4 regions of the Paenibacillus spongiae genome follow, and region 2 is predicted to be linked to each of the others. Evidence: predicted binding sites of a transcription regulator. Region 2 holds the regulator's gene; each other region holds the start of a gene.
The links. Region 2 encodes Rex, which represses fermentation and respiration genes when NADH is low (regulators of the CRP and FNR family bind a similar motif). Its sites were predicted from a motif close to TTGTGAAATATTTCACAA; they were not measured.

Region 1 (3,442 bases), 3.4 Mb from region 2:
ATTACGGCTTCGCTGTACCAAGAGTGGAAGCAGGGAACGCCTGGCTCGTGGCGTCAGGACCCGGCGCTCTCCGGAGGCGGCTTCCTGATGGATTCCGGCAGCCATATCATCGACGTGCTGCTGTGGACGACGGGACTTACCCCGGTTGAAGTGAAACCGCAGCTACATATGCACGGATCGCCAGTTGAGATCGACACCTTCACCTCGATCCGATTCGCAGAGGGTGCCGTTGCAGGATTGAATCTTGTCGGTTATGCGCCTTGCTGGCATGAAACTTACGTGTTCTGCGGTGAGGATGGCGCGATATTCTATGATAACGGAAAGATCACGCTGCGCCGTCTCCGTCAAGAACCGGTCGTGCCGGAGCTTCCGAAGTCGACGACCAACCAGGACAAGAGCTTCATCGATGCGATTCTCGGTCGCCATGAGGTGCTCGTATCCGGCGAGTTCGCCTACAAGGTGGTCAAGTTCTCCGAGATGGTCTACCAGGCGGCGGGCTATGTACCGATCGAAGCCGGAAAAGAAGGTGTACAATAACCATGAATTTCAAAATAGGAATGCGCATACCGCCTAAGATGGGGGCGGAAGGGATCGGCAACGTGGCGAAATGGGCTGCGGATAACGGCTTGGACGTTCTGGATGTGCCGCGACTGACGCCTGAAGTGAAGGCGGCATGCGAAGCAGCGGGCATCGGCATCGGTTCGACCGATGTGGATTACACGGCGCAGCTGTTAAGCCGGGACGAGGGGCGCCGCAGCGATGCCATTCAAGGGCTGAAGAAGCAGATGACCGAGGTTTCCCAATTGGGCGGACGCGTATTGTTCATGTGTCTGGTACCGGAGGATCATACGCTTCCGCGCCATGAAGGCTTCGCCATATGGAAGGAGTCGTTCCCGGAGATCGTCCGCCATGCCGAGCAAACCGGCCTGTACATCGCCATTGAAGGCTGGCCGGGGCCTGCGCCGCATTATGCTACGCTGGGCTGTACGCCGGAGATGTGGAGAGCGATGTTCGAAGCGATTCCGTCCAACCATTTCGGCCTGAACTACGATCCGTCCCACTTGGTCCGTCTGGGCATTGATTACTTGCGGGCGCTGGACGAGTTCGGCGAGCGGGTCAACCACTGCCACGGCAAGGATACGGAAATTCTCCACGAAGAGCTGTACGAGAGCGGCGTTCTTTCAGCGACGTTCGGCGCGAAGTACGGATTCTCCGAAGGCTCCTGGCGGTATACGATTCCCGGACACGGCGAAGTGGAATGGGGCAAAGTAGCCGTCCGCCTGGATCGTCTCGGATACAAAGGAGCGATCGGAATCGAGCTGGAGGATCACCGTTTCTGGGGTTCTTTGGAAGCGGAGAGACAAGGAATCTTGAAAGCGACCGAGCATCTGGCGAAATATTTCAGGTAAGCGTTCCAGAAGTTTGATTACGGGTCCATACATCTGAAGCCTCAACGCAAAAATTCGGCTAAAACAGCTAATTTTTGCGTTGAGGAATGAAACAGAAGCGTACGCGGGACAATAGATCCAAATCGCGCTAATTTATTTGATTTTCCTTCATTTTTTGATTGCCAAATGACTGTCGTTTGGGTTTATAATAGATGGAGCAGTAAACAAGCTTTATGTCGAAATTTCATTTCGCAATCTTCATGATATCTATGTGATTAATTTCACTAGATTATGCGGATGCGGAATAAGAAACACCTTAATGCCAATTATCAACTAATTATTATGAACAAAGGAGCAAAGTGCAAATGTCAGAAACAACCGTTCAGAATGTAGAACTGGAAGCTTCCGTACAAGGGAGCGCGAAGTCGGATGTACTGGATCAGCTGTTGAAGCCGGAAGTACAAGAAGCTTTGACAGTATTGGTGGATCAGCTGCCTAAGCTGTCCGAGATGATGGCTCTTCTTACGAAGACCTACGACTTGGCACAGAAAGTAGCGACAGACCGTGTACTGATTCAAGACATGGTAGGCGGTATTCAAGAAGTGTACAAGCCTCTTGAAGAGAAAGTGAAAGGCTACGCATCCGCTGCGATCGAAGCGAATGACCGTGCGGATCAAAGCGATGCTACGATCGGCCTCTTCGGCATGCTGAAGCTTCTGAAGGATCCCGAGCTGCAGAAGATGCTTCGTTTCGGCCAAGCTTACCTCGATATTCTAGGCGAAAGAAAGAAATAATTCTAAAACGAAGAACGGAGGATAAACGTGAGTAAACAAATTTTGATCTTGGGTGGCGGCTACGGCGGTTTGTTGAGCGCCCTTTCGGCACGTGCACATTTTACACCAGAAGAAGCTAGCATTACGGTCATCAACCGCGTGGATTCCCACCAAATTATTACCGAGCTTCACCGCCTCGCTGCAGGCAACGTAGCTGAGAAAGCTGTTGCGTTGCCACTGCAGAAGCTGTTCAAAGGGAAAGACATTAACGTTCAAGTCGGCTCCGTTCAATCGATCGACTTGGAAGGCCGCAAGGTATCGGTTGAAGGCGGTTCGACATTCAGCTATGATTCTCTCGTTCTGGCACTTGGCAGCGAAACGAACTACTTCGGCATTCCAGGGCTTCAAGAGAACAGCTTCACGCTGAAATCCGTAGCGGACGCTAACCGTCTGTTCGCACACGTGGAAGCCCGCATTGCAGAATACAGCAAAACGAAGAACAAAGCGGACGCAACGTTCGTTATCGGCGGCGGCGGTCTTACAGGCGTTGAGCTTGTGGGTGAGCTTGCTGACGAGCTTCCAGGCATCTGCAAGAAGAACGGCGTAGATTTCGCAGACGTTTCCCTGTACCTGGTTGAAGCAATGCCAAGCATTCTGCCAATGTTCTCCCCTGACCTGATTGCTCGTGCACAGGAAAGCCTGGAGAAGCGCGGCGTTGAATTCTTGACAGGATTGCCAATTACGGAAATGAGCAAAACGACCGTCAGCCTGAAGGACGGCAGAACGATCGAAACCAACACTTGCGTTTGGACTGGCGGCGTTCAAGGCAGCTCCATCGTGGCAAACAGCGGCATCGAAGTAAACCGCGGCCGTGCAACGGTGAACGAGTTCCTGCAATCCGTATCGCATCCTGAAGTATTCCTTGCCGGCGACTGCGCTGTCGTATTCGGTCCGGAAGGCCGTCCATACCCGCCAACTGCACAATTGGCATGGCAAATGGGCGAGCTCGTCGGCGGCAACATTGCAGCTTACTTCAACGGTACGACGATGGACAAATTCGCACCGGTCTTCTCGGGTACGCTTGCTAGCTTGGGACGTAAAGACGGAATCGGCGCCATCGGCGAAAGCGGCATCGAGATGAAAGGCACGCCTGCTTCCCTGATGAAGAAAGCAAGTAATGCCCGTTATCTGTCGCACATCAACGGATTGTTCTCGCTGGCTTATTAATTAGCATTCGCAACCTATAAGCCGTACATGCAAGAAGACGCTGTTCACACTGAT
Region 2 (3,442 bases):
CAAAGCAGGACTGCGCCTCGGCCTTCACCTTAGCTTCGTCGATCAGCAGACATTCACCCGAGCTCACCACTTGACGCCCGTCAATCCATACATGCTTAACATCCCGGCCCGACCCGGAGTAAACAAGATGCGATACCATTTCCGTCTGCGGGTAGAAATGCGGCTGCTCGGCATCAATCGCGATAAAGTCGGCCTTCATACCGGGCTTCAATACGCCAAGGAGCGAGTGCTTGCCTAAAGCGCGGGCACCGTAAACGGTTCCCAGCTTCAGCGCCTCGGAAGCCGGAACCGCTGTCGGATCGCCTGAAACGCCTTTATGGATAAGCGCTGCGAGACGGATTTCATCGAATAGATCCAAATTGTTATTGCTTGCCGCGCTGTCCGTGCCAAGAGATACCGTAACGCCCGCTTTTAGCAGCTGAGGCACCCGCGCCACACCGCTGGCCAATTTCAAATTGCTTGCCGGATTATGAGAAATAGCCGCTCCCCGCTCGGCAAGCAAAGCGATTTCTTCGTCATTGAGATGAACCGCATGGGCAAGCAGCGCAGGCTTGGAGAAAAAGCCAAGCTTGTCCAGATGCTCGACCGGACGGCGTCCGTAATCCTTCACATTCTGCTCCACTTCGGCAAGCGATTCGGACATATGCGTATGAAGCGGCACATCCAGCTCATGGGCGGCTTCAACGATCCGCTCGATATAATCCGGCGGACAAGTATACGGCGCGTGAGGCGACATCATTGTCGTAATCCGGCCTCCCGCCTGACCGTTCCAGTCCTTGGCGAACTGCTTGGCTTCGATGAGCTTCTCGGTCTGCACGTCCGGAGGGCACAAGCCGATGACGCCGCGGGTCAAGACGCCGCGAATACCCGACTGCTCGACAACTTCGGCAACAATATGCATGCGGTCATACATATCGACGAATGTCGTTGTACCCGATTTTAGCATTTCAGCCACTGCAAGCGATGTCCCCCATCTGACGTCATCATCGGTAAACTTCGCTTCCATCGGCCACATCTTCTGCTCCAGCCATACTTGAAGCGCTTCGTCATCAGAATACCCGCGCAGAAGTGACATCGCAGAGTGCGCGTGCGTATTGATTAAGCCCGGCATAAAGACAAGTCCTTGTCCGTTCAATCGCTCCGCACCTTCCGGGGCCGGGCTAGGCGGCTCTTCGCCCAAGTAGACAATACGGTCGCCCTCGACAACCATATGTCCTTTCAATACGGGACGGCTATCATCCATCGTTACGAATGTGCCGTTCTCAATCCACAGCCGGTTCATCGTCTTCCTCCTCATTCTTCTCCAAATAATAAGCTAAGCTTAGCAGCTCCCTCGTAAAATCGGCATAATGAATGCGGATATGTTCGGGAACGCGCAATATGGTCGGGGCAAAATTCAATATCGCTTTCACGCCCGCATCGACGAAACGGTCTGCTACATTCTGCGCTTCGACTGCGGGAACGGTAATAATGCCGATTACAATATGAAGCTCTTCGACCTTCTCCTTCAAATCATCCATCGCTTGAACCGTCAGACTGTTGATTTGCGTCCCTACGACGGAGGGATGCGCATCGAATACAGCCATGATTTTCATATTATCCTTCAAATACGTATTGTAATTGCACAGCGCACGGCCAAGATTGCCGGCGCCTACAAGCCCGACGCTCAGAGGCTGATCGAGCTTGAGAATTTGCCTTATTTTTTCGATGAGGTACGACACGTCATAGCCGATGCCTTTGCGCCCGAATTCGCCGAAGTAAGCCAAATCTTTGCGGATTTGCGCCGGATTAAGATCCAGCTTATTGCCGAGATCCTGTGACGAAACCGTCTGAATGTCCCGCTTATGCAGGTCGTTCAGCACCACCAGGTAAATCGGCAGCCTGCGCACGACCGCTTCGGATATTTTCTTCATGGCTTACCTCTCCTCTCTTTCAACCGCTAACCATTCCCTGATTCTCGGTACGATTAGATCTAGATGCATATGCTCGATTTTTGGGCCAGGCAGGGAGTACAAGAAATATTTGCCGTAATACGTATCGATGACGCGGGTATCGTAGATGAGTACAATTCCGCGGTCATTAGCCGTCCGGACAAGCCGGCCGAAGCCCTGCTTAAACCGGATGACCGCTTGAGGAATGGACAGCTTCATGAACGGATTCTGCTTCTGCTCCTGCAGCAGCTCGGATTTCGCTTCCACCAGCGGATGATTGGGCGGCTGGAACGGCAGCCTGACAATGGCCAGACAGGTCAGCGCATCGCCAGGGATGTCCACTCCTTCCCAGAAGCTGCTCGTCCCAAGCAGGACGGAAGCCGTCTGCTGCTGGAACCGCTTGGTCAGCTTGCTCCGGTTGCCGCTGTCGATCCCCTGCGCAAGGAGCTGGATACCGCTTGGCGCCAACGCTTCCTTGAGCGGGTCGTAAACCTGTTTCAGCATACGGTACGAGGTGAACAGGACAAGCATCCGCCCCTTGGTTTCCGCCGCGGCATCGGCTAAGGAACGAATCAGCATTTCATTAAATTGCGAGTCGCCCGCCGCACCCTTCAATACGGGGAAATTGCGCGGGATGCAGACCAGAGCCTGTTCCCTGAAATTAAACGGCGAAGGCAGCTGGACCGTCTTCAGCCGTCCTTGCTCCTCATCCTGCTGCAGCCCGAGCTGCTCGGCGGCATATTGAAACGACTTCTGTACCGACAAGGTCGCCGACGTGAGGACAACGCTCTTTTTTGCGTCGAAGAAATACGTCCGGAGCTGACCGCTTACATCTGCGGGCACCGCATACAGATGAACCGATTTCGCACGGAAATTGTTATTGGCCTCCAGCCAGTAAACAAACTCCTTTTTGTCCGCTTTCATAAACGAACGGAGATCGTCGCGCGCCCTCATGAGATCTTTGACCGTGCCGCTTAAATCCGTCACAAGCGCTACAATCGACTGATCGTCCAGGTCATCCTTCATTTCCGTAAATATTTTGTCCAAGGAACGGACGATCTTGTTCAGATGGCCGTGCACCGCTTCTTCGACGATCTGGGCATCCTTCCATTGGTTCGGAAGCTTGCCGGATCTTAGGCGCAGCACCAGCTGGCCCGCCTCGGCGGTCGAATCCTGTGCGCCGCTTCCCATGATGGCAAACAGCAATTCGAACAGCTTGTCCCAATCATCGCGAAGATCGCCGAATACCGGCACCACATCGTCGATCGTTTCCCGCCACGCTTCGCTCTTCTCCGCGCTTTCGCCGCTAAGTCTGTGTTTCAGCTGAATAAGCAGGCCGTTGCGGGCGTCCTTGCACAATCGGGCAACGGGATGATTAACGGAATGATAAGATAATTGCGTTCCCAGATGCTTGCCCGCTACTTCCTCCAGGTGATGCGCTTCGTCTACGATCAGGTGCTCGTATCCGGGAAGCAGCCTGTGGTCGGCGCGGATATCGGTAAACAGCATGG
Region 3 (3,442 bases), 1.2 Mb from region 2:
TCCATCCAGAAAGGAACGGCAGCAAAGCGCAGTACTGTGCTTTGCTGCCGTTTTTTCATTTTACTTCAGACGTATTCGGTTGCTGGATCTCCCCCGATCCTGCCCCCTCATTGCCGCCTTGCTCCTCGGTTCCGGGCTCGGCCGGCTTAACCTCCGCCGGCGGGCTTGTCGTTACGCCGTTCATGCCGGGCTCGATCGGCAGGGAAATGTTCGGCGCTCCCGGAGCCGAATCGCCGACCGGGTTGCCTTTGTTATCGTAATAATACATCGGCACATCGCCTACAACGAGCAAATAGGAAATCGGGATCTCCGTCTCCACCAGCTCAGGCCTTGTGTCGAATGGAATGATGATGGATACCTCCGCCGTGATCCTCATATATACTTCAACCAAGATCATATTGATGCCGGCATCCTTCTGCCTCGTATTCAAATCGACCTTCACCGCCCCGAGCGGTTCGAATTTGACCGGCACACGAGGTCCGAAGGATGTAATAATCGCACTGTTAAGAGCCCGGCCGATCGGAATATGCTCCGGAATGTCGCCCAGCTCGGTCAATGTCCCCTGTACGGTATCGATGGTCTGGGATGTTATTCGCATGTGCTCCGCATAGTTCAGCATAAAGCCGGAGATTTTGCCGCTTGCGTTCGTCTTCCAGTCGATCAGCTTCTCGGCGGCATCCGTCTGGTGTGCGACCTGCTCCGTTATGGATTTATTAATCGCCTGGGTAGCAACCTGTTTTACCCTGATCATCGCAACATGCATCAGCGGCTCGCGCAGGTTCCGTTCGATGAAAATAAAGAATTGGAACAAGAAAAACAAACCGACGAGCGTTATAATTAGAAACACTTTCCCGCGGCTCAGCTTCTTCCCCTTGGGCCGGCGGCGGCTGCGCCATCCTCTTCTACCCCATCTTGACATGCGGCGATCCCCCTTCCACACTTCGTCCGCATCCCCTTTCCAAGCTTATGCAGCGTTCGTCCAAAAAAGAAGAAACACCCTGCGCCAGCGGGTGCTTCGATTCATTCCTATCAAGAAAACGGAGACGGCTTATGAGCCGTCCCCGCATCCGGTTGCAATCTAGCGTCTATATATGTGCAGGTGTATTTATGCCCTTCCCTGCATCCGCGCCGTCATTCTTGTTGTCTTTCTTGTGGAACAGCTTGCGCAGCAGCGGCAGCAGGTAATAGTCGACGCCGAATTTGCCGGCATTGATTCCTCCCGCCAGGACGATTGTCCCGATGAGGACCATCCAAGGATTCGTGCTGATCGTTCCGGCAAACAGGAACATGAAGTTCATAAGCAGTCCGAAGAATGCCGCCGCCGTCGTTAGAGCTCCCAAGATAAGTCCCAGGCCGACCAGCGTCTCACCGATCGGGATGACAATATTGAATATTTTTGCATTCGGCAGCGCGAAGTGTTCAAGAAATCCGGTGAAGGTTGGGTAAACAAGTTCATTCGTCGCTTTGTCCATGACCGGTTTGGCGACTGCTCCCTTCAAATACCCTGTGGCGTCGAATCCGCCCGTCAGCTTGTGGATCCCTGCCGTCATCCATTGCCAGCCCAGATACACCCGAAAGATAAGCAGTACGCCGGCTGCATACACATTTTCTCTCCAAAATTTCATCATGACCATACACTCCTTTGTATTTTAAAAAAGGTGCATTGCTTGCAGGTTGTTCAAGCTGCTTGATTACTTCCTGATCACACTTTCACTATACCCCCTTATCCAAATCATGTATGTGAAATAAATCACATAATATGAAAAACATTTGCGTTATTTTTTCAACCGCACTTTTATGCGGCGCATAACAAAAAGACTCCGGAGATGAATAACCATCTCCGAAGCCTTAAGGTACTTATAGCTCGATCTCAGATCCCGCCGGTCGCGGTCCCGAGCCCGGATTAATCCCATGCCTGCTCAAGGATGGGCCTCACTCCCCGCGAAGGCTGAGGCTGTCGAGCTCCGGATGACCAGCTCCGGCGTTAGAATAGTCCGGGCTTGCTCTTCCGCCGTGGAGTCTCCTTCCAATAAGCGTATCAGCGTTTCTACCGCAATGCTGCCCATCTTCTCGGTCGGCTGCGAAATGGTTGTCAGCGCCGGTTCCGTTACGGATGCCAGAATCGTGTTGTCGAAACCGACGATCGACAGCTGCTCGGGTACCCGAATACCAAGCTCCTTGGCCGCCTGAAGCGTGCCGATGGCAATCAGGTCGTTGCAGCAGAAAATCGCCGAGGGCGGATTAGAACCCGCAAGCAGCTCGAGCGCCCTGCTTTTGCCGTCCTTCAATAAATTCTCCCCGGTCTTCTTCACCATCTCGTCGGGCAGCTCTAAGCCTTGACTCATGATCGCGTCTCTAAATCCGCGGAGTCTTTCCCGGCTGCTGCTTACCTTGGTCGGCTCCGTAATAATCGCCATGCTTCTATGCCGGAGCCCGAGCAGATGCTCGGCCGCTTTCTTCCCGCCTGCATAATCGTCAACGATGACGGTAGGCAGCTGAATGCCCGGCATTTCCCTGGCGATCATGACGATCGGAATCGATTTGTGAAGCAGCGGGGTCAAAAGATCCCGATCCTCGACGCCGGTGCCGATAATGATGCCATCGACGCTCTTCTGCTGCAGCAGCTCCAAATAACCGCTCACCTTCTCGTCCTTGTTGTCCGTACTGCATATGACCAGACTGTACTTGCTGCGGCTGCCGCAATCCTCGACGGCTCTGGCCATCTCCGCAAAGAAGGGATTCGATATATCCGGAATGAGCAGCCCCAGCGTAAACGTGCTCTTGCCGGTTAATGCGGACGCAATGACGCTTGGGCGGTAATTCAGCTCCTCCATAATACGGTAGATCTCTTGCCGCCGCTTGTCGCTGATCTTTCCCTTTCCGTTAATCACTTGCGAGACGGTCGCGATCGACACGCCGGCTTCGCGGGCTATATCATATATCGTTGCATTCGACATCTCATCCACCCGTTCATTAGTCCAAATCTACGTACCTCTCATTATGTGGGGATGGAAGCCAAGTTGCAACCGCCGGTCACCCGCGCGGCTGCATAATCCACGCATGGTCCGGATCATTATGGAATTTCCACGTGCGCGCCGGGCCGGCCATCACGTTCAAATAGTACACTTCATATCCGGGGGGCGCGCTTACCGGATGGTAACCCTTCGGCACCAATACGGTCTCGCCGTCTCTTACAGCTAATGTCTCATCCAGCGTCCGGTCGTCGGTGTAGACGCGCTGGATCGCGAAGCCCTGCCGCGGCTGCACGTGATAATAGTACGTTTCCTCCAGCAGCGACTCGTCCGGCAGCGCGTCCCGGTCATGCTTATGCGGAGGGTAGCTCGACCAGTGGCCTTCCGGCGTGAACACTTCCACCACCAGCAAGCTGTCCGCCTTCTCGCTCTCCGGCAAAATGTTATGAATCCGGCGTTCGATATGGCCG
Region 4 (3,442 bases), 2.9 Mb from region 2:
GAGCAGGTCGATGAATTCTCGGCTTTGATCAAACCGGTCTATTTTGCTAAACTGAATGATTTTATTAAGAAAAAAACCGGAATTCCTCAAGAATCCATTGATAAAGCTTCAGGGTTCCGCAAGGTTATCGGCGATTTCGTCCGCTGGCTGGATCGAAGCGAATCCTTCTTGCTTGTCACATGGGGCGGCGAGGACTTGAAACGGATCATATACGACACGCGAATGCATCAATTGAACGACGCATACTGGATGTCGGCCTCCTATTTCGATTTATTGAAGGGATTTCTGCGCTACAAAAAAATTACGAATGACGTCAGCGTCGAAGCGGCTCTGGCCGATCTGGAAATCACGCCGGAGGGCTCCGCGCACCGGGCGCTCGACGATGCACGAATGACTTCTGAGGTCTTCAAAGCGATATTCGATCAGCTCGATTTCAACCTTAAGCAGCAATTCAAGGACGTTTACTCGAATGCGAAGGAGCGCCGGATGGTGAAGCAGGCGGTACGGGCTATGCGCGCGCAGAAGATCGTCCCGCAATGGGAGCTTGTCGTCACCCACTACCTCAAAGACAAATTGCCGCTGGACGATACGAGAAAAATGAACGAGCTTCAGCAATATTTCGCAGCGGAGATTACGAATTAGGCGTCTCTGCCTCTAAAAAAAGATTGCCAACCTACCGGCCTTGCCTGCCGATGGGTTGGCATTCTTTTTTCTGAGCATCTTTAGAACGGCTTGCTGTGCCAGACGGGTACGGTAAAGCACAATGTCCTTAAAGGTCACATCTTCAAGCGATTCTTTATCGTTCCGTTCCCTCCATTGCTTTGAAATGTAAAGGTGCGTTCATAGCGATCATAGATACGGTACACAGGAAACGTTTCAATACTTCGCCATTGTTTATTCAACCTGTTGTCACAATCTTTGTGAAATAAATCACAGATTGTGGTTATACTATAGCTAATCGAAGGTGTTGACTTCCAAATGACATGCAGAAAGGGATGATTTCATGGAGCAGCCGAAGGAGAGCCGAGGGAGTAAGCAGGAGAAGCGCCTCATTTACTTATGTATCGGCGTTGCCATTATTATGCTCATGTCCTTGTCACGTTATTTATTTTAATCGCGAATTACGATGATACTTTTTGATGCAGGAGGGGATTCGCATGCTGTTAAGTGGTTACGACCCGGTATTCTACAGTCGGATACTCACGTCGCTTACACTCGGATTTCATATTATTTTTGCCACCATCGGTGTCGGTGTTCCGCTCATGATCGCTTTAGCCGAATGGATCGGAATCAAACGGGATGATCCGCATTACTTGCTGTTGGCCCGCCGCTGGGCGCGCGGCTTCGTCATAACGGTCGCCGTCGGTGTCGTTACCGGAACGGCAATCGGTCTGCAGCTCAGCTTGCTCTGGCCCAGCTTCATGCGCGTTGCCGGGCAATCGATCGCGCTTCCGCTATTTATGGAGACGTTCGCCTTTTTCTTCGAAGCGATATTTTTAGGAATCTACCTCTATACGTGGGACCGGTTCAAGAACCGGATGGTTCACTTCTGGCTGCTTATACCGGTCGTCATCGGTTCGTCGGGGTCGGCTTTCTTCATCACCATCGTGAATGCATTTATGAATGCGCCGGTCGGCGTTACGGTTGAGGGTGGCAAAATCGTCGATATTTCTCCGTTCGGCGCAATGCTCAGTCCTGCTATGCCGACGAAGGTGACACATGTGCTTGTTACCGCATATCTCACCTGCGCCTTCATACTGGCCGCTATCGCCGCCTGGTCGCTTCTGAAGGGACGCAATCACGTCTATTACAAGAAAGCGCTGAAACTGACCATGGTCTCAGCCTTCGTGTTCATTATCGCCAGCGCCATGATCGGCGACTTGTCCGGTAAATACTTGGCCAAATACCAACCGGAGAAGCTGGCCGCCATCGAATGGCATTTTGAAACGACCGCGCAAGCTCCGCTTATTTTTGGAGGGATTCTGACCGAAGATAACGAGATCAAATATGGCTTGAAAATCCCGTTCGCGCTCAGCATCCTGGCCCATGGCAATCCAAACGCGGTCGTGATCGGGCTCAATGATATTCCCGAGGATGAGCATCCGCCATTATGGATTCATTACTTGTTCGATTCAAAAATGGCATTCGTCGCGATCATGACGCTTATCGCAGCCGTCTTCATGATTCTTCTGTGGCGCAATCGAAACAAGGCTTATACGTCCAAATGGATGCTGCGCTCTATAATCGTTGCTGCGCCGCTCGCAGTGTTGACCATCGAGCATGGGTGGATCTTCTCCGAGGTTGGACGCCAGCCATGGATCCTGCGCGGCATCATGCGAACATCGGAGGGCGCGACGGTATCGACTCACGTTGACACGATGCTTATTCTGTTCGCACTGCTGTATATCGTCCTTGCCATTACCGTCGTGCGCGTTCTCATCCGTATGTTCCGCAGCAATACGGCAGAAGCTGAGATGGCGGATAGACTGATCCCGGGAGGGGAAGATAAATGAGCTACGAAGTATTGGGTATAACGGTTCTGTGGACCTTCCTCTTTGGCTATTTGATCATTGCGTCCATCGACTTCGGCGCCGGCTTCTTCAGCTTCTACAGCTCGATTACCGGCAAGCGTCACCTGATTCACAACATTATCGAACGTTACTTATCCCCTGTCTGGGAAGTAACGAACGTCTTTCTCGTCTTCTTCTTCGTCGGGATCGTCGGTTTCTTTCCGGATACCGCCTATTACTTCGGTACCGCATTGCTCATTCCAGGCAGCATTGCCATTATCCTGCTTGCCATCCGGGGTGCGTATTACGCCTTCAACAGCTACGGAACCCGAAGCAAGCCTGCCTATATGTTTCTGTACGGTGCCAGCGGACTTCTTATCCCCGCCTCACTGTCGACGGTGCTGACCATTTCAGAGGGCGGATATATTGAAGTTGACAGCAGCGGCAAAGTAACCTTCCTGTTCGAGAAGCTGTTCGCCAGCTCCTATTCGTGGACCGTCGTTCTGCTTGCGATCGTCAGCGTGCTTTATATATCGGCGATGTTCTTGACTTATTACGCCGCCCGGGCCAAAGACGTGAACGCATTCGAGGTCGTGCGCAAATACGCGCTAGCTTGGAGCGCACCGACAATCCTGAGCAGTCTTCTCGTCTTCTTCGCCATCTCCAGTCATAATCCGGAGCACTTTCAGCGGATGCTGGACCTTGCCTGGATGTTCGTCGCTTCGTTCATTTGCTTCCTGGTTGCGGTCTATCTGGTATGGACGAAGAAGCGGCTCGGCTTGTCGTTCGTATTCGTTATGCTGCAGTTCGGCTTCGCCTTCTATGGCTACGGTGCCGGACACTTGCCATACATTCTGTATCCGTATTTGACGATCTACGATAACTTCACCAGCGAACCGATGGCGATCGGGCTCATATCCGTATTTGTCCTT

Region 1: the regulator Rex is predicted to act here: its motif matches at 1,658-1,675, upstream of L1F29_RS26775 (DUF1641 domain-containing protein).
Region 3: the regulator Rex is predicted to act here: its motif matches at 1,739-1,756, upstream of L1F29_RS06155 (DoxX family membrane protein).
Region 4: the regulator Rex is predicted to act here: its motif matches at 919-936, upstream of L1F29_RS24535 (cytochrome ubiquinol oxidase subunit I).

What each region holds. Positions count from the first base shown of each region.
Region 1 covers NZ_CP091430.1:5,935,788-5,939,229, reverse strand. Annotated here, with positions in the region: gene L1F29_RS26785 (Gfo/Idh/MocA family protein) at 1-537, shown strand, start outside; gene L1F29_RS26780 (sugar phosphate isomerase/epimerase family protein) at 540-1,409, shown strand; gene L1F29_RS26775 (DUF1641 domain-containing protein) at 1,754-2,182, shown strand; gene L1F29_RS26770 (NAD(P)/FAD-dependent oxidoreductase) at 2,210-3,388, shown strand.
Region 2 covers NZ_CP091430.1:2,523,520-2,526,961, reverse strand. Annotated here, with positions in the region: gene L1F29_RS11715 (amidohydrolase) at 1-1,282, opposite strand, end outside; gene L1F29_RS11710 (redox-sensing transcriptional repressor Rex) at 1,263-1,913, opposite strand; gene dinG (ATP-dependent DNA helicase DinG) at 1,917-3,442, opposite strand, start outside.
Region 3 covers NZ_CP091430.1:1,354,465-1,357,906, reverse strand. Annotated here, with positions in the region: gene yunB (sporulation protein YunB) at 56-919, opposite strand; gene L1F29_RS06155 (DoxX family membrane protein) at 1,086-1,628, opposite strand; gene L1F29_RS06150 (LacI family DNA-binding transcriptional regulator) at 1,920-2,957, opposite strand; gene iolB (5-deoxy-glucuronate isomerase) at 3,034-3,442, opposite strand, start outside.
Region 4 covers NZ_CP091430.1:5,409,155-5,412,596, forward strand. Annotated here, with positions in the region: gene L1F29_RS24530 (3'-5' exonuclease) at 1-642, shown strand, start outside; gene L1F29_RS24535 (cytochrome ubiquinol oxidase subunit I) at 1,158-2,513, shown strand; gene L1F29_RS24540 (cytochrome d ubiquinol oxidase subunit II) at 2,510-3,442, shown strand, end outside.